Regions from separate parts of the Ruegeria sp. CDSA246 genome, predicted to be linked through region 1. Evidence: riboswitches for the same ligand, from Rfam matches in the RefSeq annotation. Region 1 holds a riboswitch; the other holds the start of a gene.
What was found. A riboswitch is a leader RNA that binds a small molecule or an ion and turns the genes downstream of it on or off. The one in region 1 is predicted to bind thiamine pyrophosphate.

Region 1 (10,905 bases):
CATTGCAGTTTTGCAGACGGCAAATGATGTTCTCAACCGCGATCTTTTTCGGTGGCGGATTACGTCGGACACGCCCGGCTTGGTATCCAGCAGTTCAGACCTGATTGTGCGGGCAACGCCTGCCATCTCTGACCAGTATCTGAGCGATTGCCTGTGTGTCGTGGGCGGTCAATTGGGAAATGTCAGTACATGGTTGCGACGCGTCCGGGCAATGCAAAAGCATAAACGACCGGTTGCCTTGTTTTCGGACGCGGCGCGCGAATATATCAAGGCGACAGTGCAACAATCCGGGCCGGTCACGGCACATTGGCGCGACATAGGTTTGCTGCGTGAGATTGGGGATTACCCCATGCTTTCTGAAAGTCTTGTTGCCCGAAATGGAACGGTGCTGACTTGCGCCGGGCACGGTCATACCGTCGAGGCGATCATCGGCATTCTGGCCGAGGTTCTTGAGCCTCAGGACAGGGCTGAACTGGCCTGTCAATTGATGCTGAACGACGTTCGGGGCCACGCGCAAGAGCAACCCAAAGGCGTGAGCGCGAACCCGAATTTCCTAGAAAAGCGGCTGCAAAACGCGATCCGCATCATGGAAGAAAACACGGAACACCCGTTGCCAACGGCCAGTCTTGCCCGCCGCGTGGGCGTATCCACCCGGCAGTTAGAGCGCCAGTTTATGCTGCACTTGAGCACATCGCCCGGAAAATTTTATAGAAAGATCAGATTAAAAAAAGCGTTTACCCTGGTCTCGAACTCGCAAATGCCGATTATTGACATCGCCATTGCCTGCGGTTTTGCATCAACCTCTACGCTTGCCCAGACATTTAAGGCCGAATACGGCAAAACACCAAAGCAATTGCGGCGCACCGAGTGACCTTTATGTGGCCTCCGGAATTTCTGGCAGGTTATGCTGAGGGGCCAAGGGTCTTATCTGCATCGCAAAGGCGGTAGACATTCACTTTCCTTGAACGTCCTTTGACCGTGAATTCGCCGCAGTCGATTAGATGAAAAACCGGGCCGATCAGTCGCGCTGTGGCATCGCTGATCAAAATCCTGGTTTGCTCGTCACTTGGCAGTTCGCCTACCAGGGTTTCGATCCGGGCACAGGTGTTCACCGTGTCGCCGATCACTGTGTAATTCATCCTGTCGACGGCCCCGATATTGCCGACAATCAGCGGTCCGGTGTGCACCGCGATCTTGACGCCGTACTCGACGCCAGCCTCAGCCAGAGATTGCTTGATTGCCAATGCAGCCCGGCAGGCGCGCTCGGCATGATCCGTCTGGTCCTGAGGGGCGCCCCAGAACGCCATCGCCGCGTCGCCGATGTATTTGTCGAGCGTTCCGCCTTCGGCTTCGATACAGCGGTTCAGGATCTCGAAATGCCGGTTCAGCATTGCTGCCGTGGCTTGTGGTGTCATGGCCTCGGATGCGGGTGTGAACCCCACGATGTCGGCGAACATGACGGTCAGTTCGACTTCGCGCGGCAACACAAGGTTAGGGTCTCCGGTCTTTAGCATTTGCCGTACAAGGGTTCGGGGCAAATAAGTTTGAAACCAGCGCAGCCCGTCGAGCATCTTGTTGAAGGCCACAGCCTGAAGGTTCAGTTCAGAGACCCGAGAGGGGGGCAGGTGGTCGATTTGGTTCAGATTCAGCTCGCTGATTTTGATGGCTTCTTCGGTCGACCTGTGAATGGGTGCCGCCAATCGTCTGGCCAAAACAAGCGCCGCAATGACCGAAGCGATCAGTAAACCAAGACTGACCAGGGCGGCATCACTCAGCCGGGACCACTGGTTGCTCCAATCGCTTAGTGGAGAATACTGCCCGATCACCCACGGCTCAGATCCGAAGCCTCTGACGATGCTTGTCAAAACCAGGTGTTCTCCGTTCAGCGCCTCGACCAGATATCCGACAAATGTTCCATCGTTGCCCTGAAACTCAGGTGGCTGCATCAGCATTTGTGAGATGACCGCGTCATCAAGTGCTGCGACCGAATGCAAGGGGGCGTTTGAGCTTAACGTGTTTGCAGACAGGTTCAGCAATTTGGGATGGGCCAGAACGCGGTTGTCACCGTACAGAACAAAACCGGTTGCCCCGTATTTCCCGCTTAACTCGTCGACCAGGCCCGAGAAATGGTGAACGGTAGAAGAAACGAGCACGGCCCCGAGGAAAATACCGTCTTTATAGGCAGGTACAGTCGCTGAGATATGTGTCCGGCCCTGGTCAAAGAAGGGTTCGTTCCAGAACAAACCATCATAGCCTTTAACATCTTTAAGATACTGAAGTGTGCCTGCAGCCGGAGGCTCGTATGACGTTATTAAACGTGGCCCCTCAACATCCGTGATATGTGTTGAAATGAACAGACTGCCGTCAGGATACACGATGGCAAGATCTGTCAGATACGGGACCGAAGCCACCACGCCTTTGAAGTAGGCTTTCAGAAAATCGGTGTCGTGCAGATCGACTTCACCCGTGCTTGCGTCTTCTTGTAGGGATTGTGCCAGTTCCTCGATCGGTGTCGTCAGGCTGAAGATATCGTCTTCGATGGATTCGACGATCATCGCGGCAGACGTATTCAACAGTTCCGTCGTGTTCTGAAAATTGGCATAAGTCGAAACCAACAGAACTGCGCCAGCCGATATTGCCACCAGTCCGCCAATGGTCAGCGCCAGCAGAGTGGAAATTCGGATTTTCAACCTTGTTTGGCGGTTGCTTTGCGCCTGGGCGCTTTTGTCGATCACGCCAGTGTGCTGCGTATGCTTGTCTTCGTTGACCATCTTTGAACGATATTTAGCTTGGCGACCCGTTACAACGCCTCGTTGACTTCTGAGGCGGGATCACCGCTAGCCAAGATAGGCACGCAGGCTTGGCGGCGGGTTGTCAAAGAGTTCCGCTGTCTGAACGGGGGCATGCACCGTTTCGTCTGCAACAAGTACGGTTTGGTCGGCAATACGGCGTGCATCCTGCGGGTCGTGGCTGACCATCAACAGGGTCGTTTGAGTTTCGGCTACCAGATCGGCCACCAAATCCAGCATTTCGGCCTTTAGGGCTGGCCCAAGGGCCGCAAATGGTTCGTCCAAAAGCAACAGTTCGCGCCGCTGCACAAGTACGCGGGCCAGGGCAACCCGGCTTTGCTGTCCTCCGGACAGTTCCGAGGGTTTGCGCGCGCCCATACCATGCAAAGAAACCCGGCCCAGAGCGGACTGAACCTGTGCATCCTCGTCTTCGGACAACCGACCGTTTGGGCGCAGGCCCAGGGCGATGTTTTGTTCAGCCGTCAGATGCGGAAACAGGTTTCCGTCTTGAAACAGCATCGCCATAGGGCGCTTGCCGGGATGCAAGTTGGAAATCTGCTGACCACCCCAAAAGATCTGACCCTTTTTCAGATCCCGAAATCCAGCGATAGTCTCCAACAATGTGGACTTGCCCGCCCCGGAGGGGCCGACAATGGCAATGCTGTTGCCAACCTCGATCTGGATATCGGCGTTTAGGGTGAAATTCCCGTTTTCAATCACGCAGTCGTCAAGCTTCAGCATGCGAGCGCCCTCCTCGGTCCAATAGCCAGAATGCGCCCATGGACAGCAGCAACAGCAGTAATGCCCCGCCGGCAGCCGCCTGCATCTGATAGGCACCCATCAAGCGGTAGATTTGCAAGGGCAGGGTCGCGATCTGCGGATCGGCGAACAGTGCGATCACGCCCAGATCACCCATTGACAGAGCCGCCCCAAGACCAGCGGCGAAACCGATCTGTGGACGCATGCGCGGTAGCAAGATGCGCGTGAAAAACGTCCATTTTGTCATATCCAATGAAAGCGCGAGACGTCCGTGCCTAGCGGTTATGTCGCGCGCCGCGGGGACCAGAATGCGTAAAGCAAAGGGCAGGGCCATCGCGGCATTCACCAAAGCAGTGACAGGCAGAGCCAATGTCGTCGGATTTGCCAAAGGCCGGATCAGGATGAACAGGCCCGTACCGATGACCAGTGGTGATGCCGCCAAACCCAAAATGCCACTGAGTTCCACAAGCCCGTGCCGGCCGCTCGCGACGGCGGTGGCCATGGGCAAAGCAAGCAAAAGCAGGACAGCGGTACTTGCAGCGGCAACAAGGACCGAGATCAACGCGGCACGAAAAACGATTGCGGGCATGTCAAACAACCCGGCAACTCCCGAAATTACGACCGATGCCAAAGGCAGTAGCAAAAAGACGGCCGCTGCGACGATCCAGAATACATCTATCGTCGGCGCACCCCCGTCCCAGCGGCGCAATGCGCGATCAAGGCCTGTTCCAAAACCGTCCCCGCGCGAAAACTTCAGCGCCACTAAAGCGGTCGCAGCTGTCAGGGCAAGTTGCAGGGCGGATAACAGGGCGGCGCGGCCCAGGTCGAAATCGTAGGTGAAGGCCTGATAGATCGCCAGTTCGATCGTTGTAGCCCGTGGTCCTCCGCCCAAGGTGAGGGCGACGGCGAAGCTGGTCAGGCAAATGGCGAAGATTACTGCAAGAACCCCGGGCAGGGTCCGTTTCAGCATGGGCATCTCGATCAGTCGAAACATGGCCATGCCGTTGCATCCCAGTTGTGCGGCCAGGCGAAACCGTTCTGCCGGAATTTCCTGCCAGGCTTGCAACACAAGGCGTGTGGCCAGAGGCAGATTGAAGAACACATGCGCCAATACGACGCCATGCAAGCCGTAGATGCGTATGGGCGGCAGGCCGAAAATGCCAAGGATGTCCGAGATCCATCCCGACCGGCCAAAGACTTGCAGCAGACCCAGAATGGCAACGATGACCGGCAGGATGAAGGGCGCGCCCAAAAGCGCAATTAAAGCCCGTCGGCCGGGGAACCTCCGACGTGCCAAAGCCCGCGCAACCGGCACGGCCAACACCACGCTGAACAATGCGGACAGTGTGGCTTGGGTCAGCGTGAACCGCAGCGCAGCCCAGTCGGCGGGAGTGAACCCGCCGCTGGTTTCAGCACGCAGTGCAACCGCCGCAAGAGTGCCCAGGATCAGCGCGGCGACCAGAGCTGCCGCACCGATACCGGGCCATAGGCTTACTGGCTGAGCGCGTTCTGCCATTCTGCCAGGGCCTGATCCCGCACGGCGGCGGCTTCATCGGGAGAGAACAGCAGCGACTTTGCCGGCACTGTCAGGGTGTCAAACCCTTTAGGCAAACCTTCTGCCGGGGTTACGGCCGGGTACATCCAGTTGGTTGTCGGAATAATTTGCTGGAACGCATCCGAGACCATGTACTGCAAAAACTGATCCGCCAGTTCGGCCTGATCCGTCGCGGCCAGCTTTGCCGCAACCTCAACTTGCAGATAGTTGCCCTCGTCAAAAGCGGACGCGGCCTTGCTGCCGTCATCCTCGGCGATCAGGTGATAGGCCGGAGATGTGGTGTAACTGAGAACCATGTCCGACTCGCCCTCAAGGAACAGGCCGTATGCCTCGGACCAACCTTTGGTGACGGTCACGATGTTGTCGGAAAGACCTGCCCAGATTTCGGGTGCTTCGTCACCATAAGCCGCTTTGACCCACATCAGCAGACCCAGACCTGGTGTGGACGAGCGAGGGTCCTGGATGATGATCTTGGTGTTGCTGTCCGCCAGTTCCCGGAAGTTTGCAGGCGCTGTCGCATCCGCTTTGTGAACGAAGGCGAAGTAGCCCCAGTCATACGGTGTGAACGTGTCATCGGTCCATTCGATCGGCAGCGCGAAGTCGGCAGAGACGGAATTGGGCGCAAACAGGCCGGTTTCCCGGGCCGCTGCAATCAGGTTGGTATCCAGACCAAGCACGACGTCGGCGTCAGAGTTTTCACCCTCAAGCCGGACACGCGACAAAAGTGCGGCACCATCTTCGACGCCCACGAGGTTCAGCTCGCAGTCGCAGGTTGCCTCAAAGGCTTCTTTGACCTGCGGGCCGGGGCCCCAATCGGATACAAAGCTGTCATAGGTGTAAACGGTTAGCTGAGGCTTGTCGGCAGCGATGGCCGTAGTTGCACTCAGAAGTCCCGCAGCAATTAGCAGATGTTTCATGTCATCCTCCATTGCGGCGAGAGGGCAAGGATGGATGAAACCGAAACCCTTCCCTCCGCCGGTTCTAGCCGGTTCAGGTTCTACGGGTTCGCTTGATAAGCATCTCAGCGCGGCAGGCCGTGCTCCCCGAGGTGAGGCCGTCACTAGGGGGGATTGGCTAGAAAGACAACCAAATTCGGTGCCTCAGCGCGGTGCGTGTCACATGCGGGCAAGTAAACCTGTCCGGAGTCGGACGCCCTTTGAACCTGTAATACGTTTGGTTCAAAGGGCCATAGGTCAGAAGTAACGCAGCCAAATATAGACGTTCGCGATCATCAGGGTGAGGATCATGATCGGGAATGCAATTTTGGCGAAGGCGATGAAGCCGATGGGCTGCTTGGCCTTTTCCGCAAAAGCAGCCACCGTAAGGTTGGCGCTTGCCCCCAACAGTGTACCGTTGCCGCCCAGACAGGCCCCAAGCGCCAGCGACCACCAAAGGGGTTCAATCGCGTCCTTGCCGCCGAACGTGTCTGCGGTGGACTCGATCAGAGGGATCATCGTTGCCACGAAAGGAATGTTGTCGAGGATTGCGGACAAAATGCCGGAGGCCCAAAAGATGAAGAACGCGGTCCACATCATGTCGCCTTGGGTCAGCTCCAGCACTTTCTCACCGAAGAATGCCAGCAGTCCAACATGTTCGACACCGGCAACGATGACGAACAGCCCACCGAAGAAAAAGATTGTGACCCATTCAACTTCGCCAAAGATGTGGTGAACCGACTCCGACTGTTCTTCACCGCTTTGGTGGCCATAGGCCAGCAGCATCAACAGGCCCGCACCGGCCAACGCTGACGTACCCGGCTGAATGCCGTAGCTGTGCCCCAGCGTGAACCCCAGCAAAACCAGAGCCAAAACGGCCAGAGACTTGATCATCAAGACTACATCAGTAACCGCTTCGGATTCGTTGAACCCCATAATCCGATCGCTGGCCGATTTCGGAATGCGGGCCAGTTCCTTGCGGTTCATAAGGTAAATAATGCCGGTCAGGACAACCAGACATATGGCCGAGATAGGCGCCAGGTTCACCACGAAATCGTTGAAGCTAAGCCCTGCGGCCGAGCCAATGATGATGTTGGGTGGGTCACCGATCAGCGTCGCTGTTCCGCCCACGTTCGAGGCCAGGATCTCGGCGACAAAGAACGGGAACACACGCGTTTCCAGGGCTTCAGTGATCAGCAGCGTAATCGGGGCGATCAGCAAAACGGTCGTCACGTTGTCCAGCAGGGCCGAGAACACCGCCGTAATCAGCGTCAGCATGATGAGGATGCCGGTTGGATTGGCTTTCACCGCTTTTGCGGCCTTGATCGCTACGTATTGGAACAATCCGCATTTGCTGGTGATCCCCACGATGACCATCATGCCGATAAGCAGTGCCAGAGTGTTGGCGTCCACACCCGCCACGGCCTGTTCCTGATTGATGATGCCAAACAGGACCATCAGGGACGCGCCCAGCATCGTCAGAATGGCGCGGTTAACCTTTTCGGTGATCAGGACCGCATACACCAAAATCAGAATTCCGGTCGCGATCCAAAGCGGATCAATGCCCAATAGTTGTGGAACAGAGAGAGCGGCCTCTCCGTGTGACGTCGAATGCGTAGCCAAGGTTTTAGTCCGGTTTGTATAGGGTTAGCTGAGTGCGCGATCCAAAAGCGAGTTGGCGCTTACGGTGCCAACGAAACGGTTGGTTTCGGGCTCAACAAGGATCACGTGCCGTTTGAATTTGTAGATCAGGAAGATACCTTCCATCACCGGCGTATCAGGTGCAGCGACAGGGATGTTCGAGGGCCTCGACATGTTGTCGCGAACCTTTTCGGTCTTCAGCCGCTCCATCTGTTGTTCGAAATCATCCCGCGTCAGATTCATGAAGCTGAGCGAGTCGATCGCGACGCGCGACGCATCATCATTTAGACCGATTGTAGCCGCCTTCGGCAGAATCAGTTTCAGCAGCGTCGGGGCGGTAAAGACGCCAACATAAGTCCCGTCTTCGGCCACGACAGGCAGAAACCGTGCCCGGCTGCCCCTGATGATGTTGAAAGCCGTGGCGATGCTTTCATCCGGCAGAATGGTCTTTTGTACCTCAGGCGGCACCATCACGTCATAGCAGGTTAGGCCCATGCTTTTCCTCTGACTTCACGCGGCTATCGGGTGAAACGCCATCCAACAGCCACAGGGCACGCCCTTTTCGGCTTGTTAAAGCGTGTCAGGGCGAATCAAAATTTGTTGATGTGCACTGATTCCATTGCCGGGCGGAATTGACCAGCCCGGTAATGAAATTAAGTTGTTATCCTTCCGTTATTCGCGATGCAGGCCAATAACGGAAGGTTGGTTTCAGCTTGGGTTTGCGTCAGAGGCGTTTTGTGCCTCAGCTTTCGTTTCCGAAATAACCGGGGCTGCCTTCGAGGCGAGGAAAGCCGTAGTCCCTCAAAGGCGCAGGTCAGCTGTAATTCGGTGCGCGTTTTTGCAGTTTGGCCGCAACGCTTTCGGCGAAATCCGGGGATTGTAGCTGCGCGGCAAAGATCTTGATTTCTGCGGCCATGTGTCCGGCCACTTCGTCACGCTGATTGCGGATCAGGACCTTGGACTGCTTGAGCGCCACTGGGGATGAGGCTGCAATGGCTTTTGCGATCTCCTGGACTTCGCTCATCAACTCACCGTCGGCAAAGACGCGCGCGACCAACCCGTGGTTCAGGGCCTCGGATGCCGTCAGAACCCGCCCCGCCAGCAAGACGTCATTGGCGACAGCCATGCCGAGGGACGCAGGCAGCAACATCGAAGAACCGGCCTCGGGCACCAGACCCAGTTGGACAAATGGAGCGCTGAATGAAGCGCTGTTCGCGGAATAGACCAGATCGCAGTGCAGCAGCATGGTCAGGCCAACACCAATTGCAGAACCGTTGACTGCGGCGATCAGGGGTTTCGGACAATCCCGGATCGCATTCAGGAACCGAATAATCGGATTTTCAACGTCACCCGCCGGAAGGCCCCCTGTCATAAAGTCCTGCAGGTCATTCCCGGCTGTGAACATATCGCCTTCACCAGTGATGACCAGCGCCCGGGCATGATCAGTTTGACCGTATTCTTCGATGGCTTCAGCTATCGCAGTATACATGGCAAAAGTGATCGCGTTTTTCTTGTCTGTGCGAGAAATCGTGACTGTGGTGACGCGATCCTGAGTGCTGACGATGATATGTTCGCTCATGGCGTTATTCCTTGGATGTCCGGCGGAATTTGTGCCGCGTCGGCTGTGGGTTTCCTGCATGTGGGCAAGTTCGTATGCGGGCAAATAGCCTGCGTCAACAAATCAGGGCGGTTACCTCACGTCGCCGGGCGAGTGTGCCAGATTGATCCCCACCGCTGAATTCAGTGGTGCCTTAACTTTGCAGCGCAGCCACGACTTTTTTTACATCTGGAGGAGATCTACGTCTTTTTGCGTAAGCTATCCGGTAATCCTGCCGCAAAGGGATCGGCGACATGCTCATCCTGGTGAGGGTCTCCGACTTTAAATCCATCGCCGTCATTTCTACTGAACCAGCGCCCTCAGGAACGGGCGCTTTCCGCCGGGCAATCCGTTTCTGGTCAGAGCTTTTGAAATTCTTATGCTCCCCAAAAAGGCTATCCATTGATAAAACCCTGTTTCAAGCCCTGCTTAGGATAACAGGAAGGGAGGGTCGAAGATGCGTGATGTCATAAACTTGGATTTGTATCCGCTGGACCAGCCGGGCAGCATGGCCTGGCACAGCCTGATCGAACGCTGCAAAGCCGATCTTTCTGAGAATGGACTTTTCAACCTGCCTGGCTTTGTTCGCGACAGTGCGCTGGAATCGGCGGTGTCTGAGCTGCAACCGGTTTTCGCTGAAGAGGCTTTTGTCCATGCACGGCGGCACAACATCTATTTCAGGACGTCTATCGAGGGCCTCGGTAGCAACCATCCTGCCCTGACCCAACTTGAAACGTCTAACAGGACGATTTGCGCCGATCAGTTGGGGCAGGCCTTTGTCATCCGCCTGTATGAATGGCCGCCATTTGCGAAGTTTCTGGCCGCGGTCATGGAAAAGCCTAAGCTTTTTGTCATGGATGATCCGCTGGCCCGCGTGAATGTAATGGCTTACTCAGCCGGGCAGGCCCTGAACTGGCATTTCGACAGGTCCGAATTCACCACAACGCTGCTGTTGCAAGCGCCGTTGGCGGGCGTTGAATTCGAGTACGAAAAGGACCTGCGTAGTGATGACAACCCTAATTATGACGGGGTGGCTGAATTGCTGGAAGGTCGGCGCAAGCCCACACTCATGAAACTGCAACCGGGGACTTTGAACATCTTCAAAGGCAAAAACACGGCGCACCGCGTTTCGCCTGTTCAAGGCGACCGCGACCGCATGATCGCCGTGTTTTCCTTTTATGATCGGCCAAATGTTCAGTTCACAGACGAAGAACGCATCGGGTTTTACGGGCGCGCGTCGTGATCTGAGATGGCACATGCCTGACCCTAGCCAGTGTCAGAATCGTTAATCCGGACAGCGCTAAAGCCTCTGACTGCGTCGTTCTGATGGGAACTCAATAAGACATCTGGGTGCGTTCCCAAACGGGCGAATACCCCGGGCACTGAAACGCAAAAAAAGCAAGTGTCCGAGATGCTTTGGTGTCCCCGGCTATGTTCAGCCCGTTCTGGGTTTTCATGCCAAAACGGGCTGCCCGGTCAGGTCATAGACATTCCGCCAAAGTTTTTGCGATGCTCCGGATCATTTGCGGGTACAGTTCGGCCCCAGGTTCAAGATCAGAACCTAGCGGATCTATCACACCGGTATTCGCTTCGGTTCTGTCCAAGACGGTGGCGACGATGCCGGGGTTG
Region 2 (10,905 bases), on a different contig from region 1:
AGCGACCTGCATCAAAACCTGCCGGGCGCAGCGCGAAACGGGGCAGTGTATCAACCCATGCGCGCGCGTTCAGCTCATCCTGCAATTCGGGTGAGGTGGCGGCAAAGATTTCCCAGCTTTTTTCCGGGTTGTTGACGATGAACTGGGTCGCCTTTTCGGTCGCAGCCAGGAAACGGGCGACCTTATCCGCATCCATCGTGTCGGGGTTGGCGACATAGATCAGCTCATCATAAGACGGCACGCCTTCTTCCTCGATGTAGAAACAGCGGCCCGCGACGCCTTCGATATCCATCTGGTTCAATTCAAAGTTCCGGAAGGCACCGATCACCGCATCCACCTGTCCCGTCATCAGCGATGGCGACAGCGAGAAGTTGACGTTGACCATCTCAATATCGTCTAGCGCGACATCATGGGCGTTCAGCATGGCGCCCAGAACGGCCTCTTCAACGCCCGCGACCGAGAAGCCGATTTTTTTGCCCTTGAGGTCGGCGAGCGTTTTGATCGGACCGTCCTGTAGCACCAGCAGGCAGTTCAACGGCGTCGCGACCAAGGTGCCGACGCGCTTCAGCGGCAGGCCCTCATGGATTTGCAGGTGAAGTTGCGGCTGGTAGGAGACCGCCAGATCAGCTTGCCCGGCGGCAACCAGACGCGGAGGGGCCGATGGATCCGCGGGTGGCACAATCTCAATATTCAGCCCCTCGTCGGCAAAGTATCCGTTCTCTTGCGCCACGATGATGGGCCCGTGGTCGGGGTTAACGAACCAGTCCAGCAGAACGGTCATCTTGTCTTCGGCCCAGGCCGGCGCGGCGGCCAGTAGGGCAATTGCTGTCATCAACTTTTTCATATCTCGCGTATCCTTTTCGTTCACGAGGTTGAGGCCGCGACGAGAACGATCTCGCCCGGCCAATCCGGTTGCAATTTTTCGGCAGCACGCCACGCACGCAGGCCGGTGGAACAGCAAAATGCCAGTCTTTTGCTTTTGTTAGGCTCTATTTTTGCCAATTCAGTAGACCCGCGGAGTGCTTTGGGATGAATGGGTTCAGGGGCCTCATCCGGGCTCCGCAACTCGATGATCAAATCATCCGTGGTCAGTTGGCAGACCGACACAAACGGGAAGTGATGGCTGGGCTCAGGCGCGCCGTCAAAGCGGAACGTGCTACTTCGCATCGTGCGAGCATTGAACTGAACCATCTGCCCAAGTGGCGAAGGGTCCATCCCGAGAACAACACTCAGCGCCATTTGCGCTTGCATCGCGCCAATCATTCCGACGACCGGACCCAACACACCAGCCGTGGCACAGCTTGCACCACTGCCCGGCGCGTCGGGAAAAACCGCCCGCAAAGATGGGGCACCACCGCAGAAACCGCCGACATAGCCGGACAACCCTAGGACCGAGGCGCTTATCAGCGGTTTGCCAAGCGCGCGACACGTATCCGACAGCGTATAGCTTGCCGCATAACTGTCTGCGCAATCGAGGATGACATCGACTTGTGAGGCAAATCGTTGCGAATTTAGATTGGTTAGAGCCTGATTTTTCGTGGAGATCGTAATTTCAGAGTTTAAGGCCTGACACCGCTCAGCCGCGACTTCGGTTTTGGGACGGCCACAGTCCCCCTCGCCAAACAAGGTCTGGCGAGGGAGGTTCGACAGGGCGACTTCATCGGGGTCTACGATGGTCAAATATCCAACCCCAGCACCAGCCAGCAAAGGCAAAACCGGCGCTGCCAGCCCCCCGGCCCCCACCACAAGAACCCGCGCGCCGGATAGGCGGGCCTGTCCACGGGCGCCGACCTCCGGCAGGATCATCTGACGGGCGTAGCGGCTCATTTAGTGACCTCGATCCACGCACGTACGCGGGCTTCTGGGTCTGCATTCAAGGTGATGTCTGTCACGACTGAGACAATGTCCGCCCCGGCCTGCAACACCCCCGGCGCGCGCTCCACACTCATCCCGCCTATACCGACCAAAGGGACTTCCCCCACGCGCGCTTTCCATTCAGTGACACGCGGCAGGCCTTGTTGTTCCCATTTCATCTTTTTCAGGATCGTTGGGTAGACGGGACCAAGCGCGACATAATCGGGGGTCATGGCCAGAACACGCTCAAGCTCGTCATCGTCATGGGTCGAGACACCCAGTTTCAGCCCTGCGCGTCGGATCGCCTTCAGATCTGCGTCATCCAGATCCTCTTGTCCCAAATGAATCCAGTCGCAGCCTGCGTCGATGGCAACCTGCCAATGGTCATTCACCACCAGAACAGCCCCATGCGCACGGCACAGATCCCGCGAAACCGCGATCTGTTCACGCACGACCGCATCCGGTTGGTCCTTGATCCGCAACTGCACCAGTTTCACGCCCAGAGGCAGCATCCGGCGCAGCCAGTCGGAATGGTCGAAGATTGGGTAAAACCGGTCGAGTTTCATGACAAAAACGCCTTTCCGATAACGGGGGTCGAGGGTTCGGCCATATCGCGCGCTTCGATCGGGTCGGCCTGATAGGCCAATTGCCCGGCCTCGATGCCCAGCTTCATCGCCTTGGCCATTGCTGCGGGATCACCGGCCCGTGCCACCGCAGTGTTCAGCAGAACAGCATCATACCCAAGCTCCATCGCATGAGCGGCGTGGCTGGGCAGGCCGATACCTGCGTCAATCACCAGTGGTACTTCGGGAAACTCAGCCCGCATTGCGCGCAAGGCGTATTCGTTGTTCAAACCACGGCCCGAGCCTATCGGAGCGCCCCAAGGCATCAGAACCTCACACCCTACCGCCAAAAGGCGCTCACCCACGATCAGGTCGTCCGTGGTATAGGGAAACACCTCGAACCCGTCTTCGGTCAGAATGCGCGCGGCCTCGACCAGTTGGAACACGTCGGGCTGGAGGCTGTCGGTATGCCCGATTAGTTCCAGCTTGATCCATTTGGTGTCAAACACCTCACGTGCCATATGGGCGGTGGTCACAGCCTCTTTCACCGTATGGCAACCCGCTGTGTTGGGCAGGATAAGAACGCTCAGATCGCGGATCATCTGCCAAAAGGTTTGTCCTGCGCCTGCTTCGCGTCGCAAAGATACGGTGGCCACCCCGGCCCCGCTGTCCCGAAATGCCTGTTCCAAGATTGCAGGGCTTGGATATTGCGCGGTGCCCAGCATCAGCGGGTTCGGCAGTGATGTGCCGTAGACGGTCTTCATCGCTCACCCCCCCTGCATCGGGGCGACGACTTCGATCCGATCGCCATCCTTGATTTTACGGGCCTTGCGCAGGCTCGAAGGCACAAAACCCTCGTTCACAGCCGTCGCCACCCGGCCCGAAAACCCGCATTCCTGCAAAAGGCCGGAAAGAGTTTCGGCCTGCACGTCGCGCATCTCGCCGTTAAGTACGATCTTCATCGACCATCTCCGAATGTTTGTTGTCCAACGCTAGGTCAGCCACGCCCTTGGCCAGTGCAGGGGCCAGCAAGTAGCCGTGGCGGTAGAGGCCGTTGGCATAGATTGTCGGTCCCAGCCGCCGAATACGCGGCAGGTTGTCGGGGAAAGCGGGGCGCAGATCGACGCCGGTTTCCAACACTTCAGCCTCACCAAAGGCGGGGTTCAGGGCGTAGGCTGCGCTCAGCAACTCAAGCATCGAGCGTGCGGTAATTCGGCTGCTATCCTCGGATTCGATCATTGTCGCGCCCAGCATGTAGACGCCGTCGCCGCGTGGAACGATATACAGCGGCACGCGTGGATGAAGCAGGCGTATAGGCCGGGTCAGTGTCACGTCTGGGCACCGTATCACCAGCATCTCACCCTTCACGCCGCGCAAGTCCTGCAGGTATTCGCGCGCGTGCAGACCTCTGCAATCAATGGCGTTGTCCAATCCCGTCGGAGCGCACGCATGATGGAATTCAACACCGTGATCCTGAAGCTGGTGCGACAGATCCAGCAAGGCCTGACGCGGATCCAAATGGGCTTCCGCAGCAAAGTAGAGACCTTTTTTGAAACCATACAGATCAGGCTCTAATAAGGTTATTTCTCTGTCATCAACTTCAGAAAACCCCTCAGTTCTGCGGGCGAAACGACGCAGATCCGGCAGATCCCGTGGGTTAGCAACAACCAGTGTGCCGCGCCTGTGGACCTGAGTGCGTTTGGCCCACCAGTCGATTGCCAATTGCCCCAGACGCAGGACAGGTTCCTCGGCGTTTTCATACTCGCACCAAGGTGCCAACATTCCGCCCGCCCACCAGGAGCAGCCATGCGGCCCAGGTGCACCACCGGGATCAAACACCTGAACCTTGGCCCCGCGCGCGACAAGTTCGGAAGCAACGGCCAACCCGGCCACACCTGCCCCTATGATCGACCAGACGGTCACGCGGGCCAAACCTGATGGAAGTGATGAACAGGCCCGTGACCTTGTCCGATTTTTAGAGCATCAGCCTGAGCGATGGCGCCTTGCAGATAGTCATGTGCTTGCGCCACGGCCTGGGGCAGCGAAAGGCCCTTAGCCAACCCGGCCGCTATGGATGAGGACAGCGTGCACCCGGTTCCGTGGGTGTTGCGGGTCTGTTGGCGCGGCGCTTGAAACTGAGCAATCACGCCCGAATGTGAGATCAATATGTCATGGCAGATGTCACCCTTGCCGTGACCGCCCTTCATCAGAACCGCACCAGCGCCAAGTGCACACAGATCTTGCCCTTGTGCGATCATCTGTTCGAGGCTGTCCTCAGACTCAGAGCCCAGCAGGCAGGCTGCTTCGGGCAGGTTTGGCGTTAACACCGTCGCGCGCGGCAACAATACGTCGCGCAGGGTTTGCACCGCCTCTTCTGCCAGCAAGGCATCGCCGGATTTCGCGATCATGACCGGATCCAAAACTACCGGCCCATCAAATTCGGCGATACTATCTGCGACACGTTGGATGATCTGAGGGGTCGCCAGCATTCCGATCTTGATCGCACCAACATCCAGGTCGGTCAGAACAGCCTCGATCTGGGCTACAATTACGTCCAGAGGGATGCCATGCACCGCCGTAACTGCGCGAGTATTCTGCGCCGTCACTGCGGTAATCACGCTGGCCCCGTAAACGCCAAGCGCGGACATCGCCTTGAGGTCAGCCTGAATTCCAGCCCCTCCGCCGCTGTCAGATCCTGCGATTGTTAAGGCAATGGGTGCCATGTCGTTGCTCCGGTTCAAAATGGGCAACGGGCATGGAAAACGTCTAAACACTAAAAGACCGTTCCCTACGCCGGTATTGCCCGGATCAGGTTCGATGGGTTAGCGCATTCACGCCTCTCAGCCCCCAAACAGGGCACCCCAACGGTTGGGGCGACACTCTCAGGGGATGGCGGGGGAATCAAGGGCCAATTTTGGTGCAGATTACGGTCAATCTGGACTTATGAAATGCAAAAGCCGGCCTCAACGGACCGGCTTCTGTTTGATGTTCAGGTGTGCAGGTTCAGCCCTTCATACCGTCCCAAAATGACTTGACGGACGAGAAAAAGCTTTTTGATTCCGGATGGTTATCTTCGCCCAGATCGTCGAACTCACGCAGCAGCTCTTTTTGACGGCTGGTCAGATTGACCGGGGTTTCGACGGCCAGTTCGATGAACATATCGCCAACGCCACCGCCGCGAAGGGCGGGCATGCCTTTGCTGCGCAAGCGCATCTGACGTCCTGACTGGCTGCCAGCCGGAATTTGCACGCGACCCCGGCCACCGTCGATAGTGGGCACTTCGATCGAACCGCCCAGCGCTGCCTTGGCCATGCTGACCGGAACACGGCAATACAGGTTTACGCTGTCGCGCTCGAACAGCTTGTGGTCCGAAACTTCGACAAAAATATACAGGTCGCCCGGGGGGCCACCGCGCATCCCGGCCTCACCTTCGCCCGCAAGACGGATGCGTGTGCCGGTTTCGACACCGGCCGGAATGTTGACCGACAGCGCGCGTTCTTTTTCGACGCGCCCGGCGCCGCCGCATGATTTACAGGGGTTCTTGATAATTTGACCCAGACCCGAACAAGTCGGGCACGACCGTTCAACTGTGAAAAAGCCCTGTTGCGCCCGCACTTTCCCCATGCCCGAACAGGTCGGGCAGGTTGTGGGCTCAACCCCGCCTTCCGCACCCGAGCCGTCACAGGCCGAGCAGGCCACGGCAGCAGGCACGTTGATCGTCTTTTGCAGGCCAGAGAATGCTTCTTCCAGGCTTACACGCAGGTTGTAACGCAGGTCTGACCCGCGCGCGGCCCGTCGACCACCCCCGGTAGCACCGCGCTGACCACCCATAAAATCGCCGAACAGGTCATCGAACACGTCCGAGAAGGCACTGGAGAAATCGCCCTGTCCGCCAAATCCGCCGCCGGGACGGCCACCGCCGCCCATACCGTTTTCAAACGCGGCATGACCAAAACGGTCATACGCGGCCTTTTTTTCGGCATCGCGCAAGACGTCGTAAGCTTCGTTCGCTTCTTTGAACTGAGCCTCGGAATCCGGGTTGTCCTTGTTGCGGTCGGGATGCAATTCCTTGGCTTTCGTGCGAAAGCCCTTCTTGATCTCGTCCGCTGATGCGCCCTTGGACACGCCGAGCACATCATAGTAGTCGCGTTTTGACATCAGTATTTCCTTCTGCCGCAACGTAATCGGGCCGGCCCGGTGACCGGACCGGCCCGAATTGGCCCGGTTTCCCGTTACTTACGCTTTTCGTCGTCAAGATCTTCGAATTCGGCATCGACGATATCGTCTTCACCAGCCGGAGCGGCATCCGCCGCCGCAGGCTCATCCTCGGTCTCTTCAGACTGCGCCTTGTAGATGGCTTCGCCCAGCTTCATGGCGGCTTCGGTCACGTTCTGAATGCCTGACTTGATCTTGTCGGCATTCTCGGTTTCCAGCTCGTCCTTCAGCGCGACAATCGCCAGCTCGATAGCTTCGATGGTGGTCGGGTCGACCTTGTCGGCATGCTCTTCCATCGACTTCTCGGTCGAGTGGATGAGGCTTTCCGCCTGGTTCTTCGCCTCGATCAGCTCGCGGCGTTCCTTGTCCGCCTCGGCGTTCTCTTCGGCGTCCTTGACCATCTTGTCGATATCTTCATCCGACAGACCACCCGATGCCTGGATGGTGATCTTCTGCTCTTTGCCGGTGCCTTTGTCTTTGGCCGAAACCGAGACAATGCCGTTGGCGTCGATGTCAAAAGTCACCTCGATCTGAGGCATGCCACGCGGTGCGGGCGGAATATCTTCAAGATTGAACTGACCCAGGATCTTGTTGTCCGCAGCCATTTCGCGTTCCCCCTGGAAGCAGCGGATGGTCACAGCGTTCTGGTTGTCCTCGGCAGTCGAGAAGACCTGAGACTTTTTGGTCGGGATCGTGGTGTTGCGGTCGATCAGACGGGTGAACACGCCACCCAGCGTCTCAATCCCCAGCGAAAGCGGGGTTACGTCCAGCAGAACCACATCTTTGACGTCACCCTGCAGAACACCGGCCTGAATGGCGGCGCCCATGGCAACAACTTCGTCCGGGTTCACACCCTTGTGCGGTTCTTTACCGAAGAATTTGGTGACCTCTTCGATCACCTTCGGCATGCGGGTCATACCACCGACCAGAACAACCTCGTCAATGTCGCCCGCCGACAAACCGGCGTCTTTCAATGCGGCCTGACAGGGTTTCATCGACTTCTTGATCAGGTCACCAACCAGCGATTCCAGCTTGGCACGGGTCAGTTTCATGACCATGTGCAGCGGCTGACCATTAGCGCCCATCGAGATGAACGGCTGGTTAATTTCGGTCTGCGAGGTCGAGGACAGCTCGATCTTGGCTTTTTCAGCAGCTTCTTTCAGGCGCTGAAGGGCCATCTTGTCTTGCGACAGGTCGACACCGTGTTCCTTTTTGAACTCGTCCGCCAGGTAGTTGACGATGCGCATGTCAAAGTCTTCACCACCCAGGAAGGTGTCACCATTGGTCGATTTGACCTCGAACAGCCCGTCGTCGATTTCCAGAATGGTCACGTCGAACGTACCACCACCAAGGTCATAAACCGCGATGGTTTGGGTTTCTTCTTTGTCCAGGCCATAGGCCAGCGCGGCGGCTGTCGGTTCGTTGATGATCCGCAGCACTTCCAGACCGGCGATTTTGCCTGCGTCTTTGGTGGCCTGACGCTGTGCGTCATTGAAATACGCGGGAACGGTGATGACCGCCTGCGTGACTTCTTCACCCAGATAGCTCTCGGCAGTTTCCTTCATCTTGCCCAGAGTGAAGGCCGAAATCTGGCTTGGGGAGTATTTTTCACCGCGGGCTTCCACCCACGCGTCACCGTTGCCGCCATCCACGATGGCGTACGGCACCATTTTCTTGTCCTTCTGGACTTCTGCATCATCCACACGACGACCGATCAGACGCTTGACGCCAAAGATCGTGTTGTCGGGGTTGGTGACCGCCTGACGTTTTGCAGGCTGACCAACCAGACGCTCATCTTCGGTGAAGGCGACGATCGAGGGCGTGGTCCGCGCCCCTTCTGCGTTTTCGATGACCTTCGGCTGAGAGCCGTCCATGATGGCCACACACGAGTTGGTGGTCCCGAGGTCAATACCGATTACTTTTCCCATATGTTCAATCCCTTTCTCTTCAAGGCGATGTCTCGAGGTCCGGACCCGTTATGGCATCCGGCCCCGATCTGGTTTGCGCAACAGCACTACACCATCGCGCGTCCCGGCGTATATAAGGGCGAGATCAGAGGCCTGCAAGCGGTGTAAAAGGCAGGTTTTCGGGAATCTGCGGCCTTTTTGGCAAGGTTTTGGCAAGGATTGGGGAATCTTCAATGGCGCGGCTGCTTTTGCGCGGATTTGACATCAGAAAAACCTATCTGGACGTTGCGGCACAAACGCAACTGATTGAGGCATTGCGCCCGATTCTGAAATCTGCGCCGCTGTTCCGGCCGGTTACGCCTTCGGGCAAGGAAATGTCGGTGCGTATGACCTCGGCCGGGGCGCTTGGCTGGGTCACCGACAAAGGGGGTTACCGATATCAGGCGCAACACCCTAAAGGAACGGTGTGGCCTGACATTCCCGATACGATACTGAGCATATGGCGCAAGCTTGCCAGCACCCAACGCGATCCGGATTGCTGTCTGATCAACTATTACGGCGAAGGTGCGCGTATGGGGCTGCATCAAGACAAGGACGAGGCAGATTTTTCATGGCCTGTCCTGTCCATTTCGCTGGGCGACGATGCCCTTTTTCGCATCGGAAACGAAACCCGGGGCGGCAAGACCGAGTCGATCTGGCTGAACTCCGGCGACGTCGTAGTCATGGGCGGCCCCGCCCGCCTGACCTATCACGGGGTAGACCGCATCCGTTTCGGTTCATCCAAACTGTTGCCCAAAGGTGGACGGATCAACCTGACCTTACGGGTGGCAAACTAGCGGCGCGCGCCCCAACTGGCCGACACATGCTGACGGGTGAAAAAGATACCCAGCAACCCAATCATCAACAAGGCCATTCCAACCCAAATCGCATATTCCCAACTGGTGTTTCGCGGAAAGTAATTGCGAAAGACAAAGCCGCGGCACTGGTCGATTATGTGAAACAACGGGTTCCAGGCAAAGAAGCTCAGCATGAAGCCACCCAGCGCGTTCCCTACAACCATTTTGCCAGAAAAAATCATGTTCAGGCGTCGATAGATTGTACTGAGAATTCCCGTGGTGGTGGGAAACCATGGCGAGATTGCCATAAACACGACGCCCACCGCGCATCCGGTAAACCAGGCCAATATCAACATATAGAACGCGCCACCCGGTTCTTGGATCTCCAATGGCTCAACTGCGACAGTGTAGATGAAAAGGATCACAAGGATCGAGACCAACTGCGTGTAAAGCGACCCAAATGCGGTTGCCAACAGCGCAACCATCATGTTCATCGGAGAGTGCAGCATCATCGGGTTGTTTCCTGTTGCCACGCCAGAGACGGACGAGACGGCTTTGATATGGGTCAGGAACAGAAAGACACCTGACAACAGAAATAGGATAATGTTACCCCTGATCTTGGCGACCCGCGCGCCCAGCATCGACATGATCAGGTAAAACACGGTCACAAGTGCGAGAATTTGCAAGATATTCACAATGATCGCGATCACAGCATTCGAGTGTTTGGACCGTATTCCATGCGCCACCGCATGGAAGATAAGCTCGGAAGTCGTGAAAGCGCCGCCCAGAAGCGTCTGATTCCGCTTAAAATAAAACACTCAGTGCACTCTTTCCCGCTGAATTACCTGCAAACTGCCACGAAATTCTTGCCGTTCCGTAACCGGCACAGCATAAGACCCACAAGGATTTCGATCAACAAACTACAGCAACGGAGCATTTTTGTGACCTACGACGCCCTTATTCCCGTAATCAGACGTCTGGCGCTGGAAGCCGGGGACACGATCATGCAGATCTACGAGTCGGATGATTTCGACGTCAAAGTCAAATCCGACGCCAGCCCCGTGACCGAAGCGGACGAGGCAGCCGATGCCCTGATATCGGCAGGCTTGCGCGCCGCGTTCCCGGATATTCTGCTGGTGACCGAAGAACAGGCCGCATCACATTCCGAAAAAGGCGACACATTCCTGATCGTCGATCCGCTGGACGGCACCAAGGAATTCATCAACCGGCGCGGTGATTTCACGGTGAACATCGCATTGGTCGAAAACGGAGTGCCAACTCGGGGCGTTGTGTATGCACCGGCCAAGGGGCGCATGTTCTACACGCAAGCAGACGGTCAATCGGTTGAAGAAACCGGCGCGCTTAACAAGGCACAGGCCGGTGACGTAACCCCGATTTCGGTGTCTGAACCAAACAATTCGGCACTTTTGATCGTCGCGTCAAAATCACACCGCGATCAGGCGACCGAAGATTACATCAATAAATATCAGGTCAAGGACAGCAAAAGCGCGGGCTCGTCCCTGAAATTCT

Region 2: it holds a riboswitch for thiamine pyrophosphate, as region 1 does, so the genes downstream of both, thiD (bifunctional hydroxymethylpyrimidine kinase/phosphomethylpyrimidine kinase) here and thiB (thiamine ABC transporter substrate binding subunit) in region 1, are expected to answer to the same signal.

What each region holds. Positions count from the first base shown of each region.
Region 1 is NZ_JBXWPD010000003.1:60,690-71,594, forward strand. Features, by position in the region: gene AC2FI9_RS04975 (GlxA family transcriptional regulator) at 1-871, shown strand, start outside; gene AC2FI9_RS04980 (adenylate/guanylate cyclase domain-containing protein) at 903-2,771, opposite strand; gene AC2FI9_RS04985 (thiamine ABC transporter ATP-binding protein) at 2,838-3,530, opposite strand; gene AC2FI9_RS04990 (thiamine/thiamine pyrophosphate ABC transporter permease ThiP) at 3,517-5,064, opposite strand; gene thiB (thiamine ABC transporter substrate binding subunit) at 5,040-6,020, opposite strand; TPP riboswitch at 6,054-6,159, opposite strand; gene AC2FI9_RS05000 (ArsB/NhaD family transporter) at 6,297-7,661, opposite strand; gene AC2FI9_RS05005 (CBS domain-containing protein) at 7,686-8,174, opposite strand; gene AC2FI9_RS05010 (enoyl-CoA hydratase) at 8,494-9,258, opposite strand; gene AC2FI9_RS05015 (HalD/BesD family halogenase) at 9,734-10,519, shown strand; gene AC2FI9_RS05020 (zinc ABC transporter substrate-binding protein) at 10,758-10,905, opposite strand, start outside.
Region 2 is NZ_JBXWPD010000002.1:286,838-297,742, forward strand. Features, by position in the region: gene AC2FI9_RS04225 (ABC transporter substrate-binding protein) at 1-844, opposite strand, end outside; gene AC2FI9_RS04230 (HesA/MoeB/ThiF family protein) at 865-1,827, opposite strand; gene AC2FI9_RS04235 (thiamine phosphate synthase) at 1,824-2,420, opposite strand; gene AC2FI9_RS04240 (thiazole synthase) at 2,417-3,181, opposite strand; gene thiS (sulfur carrier protein ThiS) at 3,185-3,379, opposite strand; gene AC2FI9_RS04250 (FAD-dependent oxidoreductase) at 3,363-4,340, opposite strand; gene thiD (bifunctional hydroxymethylpyrimidine kinase/phosphomethylpyrimidine kinase) at 4,337-5,140, opposite strand; TPP riboswitch at 5,186-5,291, opposite strand; gene dnaJ (molecular chaperone DnaJ) at 5,421-6,575, opposite strand; gene dnaK (molecular chaperone DnaK) at 6,650-8,560, opposite strand; gene AC2FI9_RS04270 (alpha-ketoglutarate-dependent dioxygenase AlkB family protein) at 8,773-9,375, shown strand; gene AC2FI9_RS04275 (ABC transporter permease) at 9,372-10,193, opposite strand; gene cysQ (3'(2'),5'-bisphosphate nucleotidase CysQ) at 10,317-10,905, shown strand, end outside.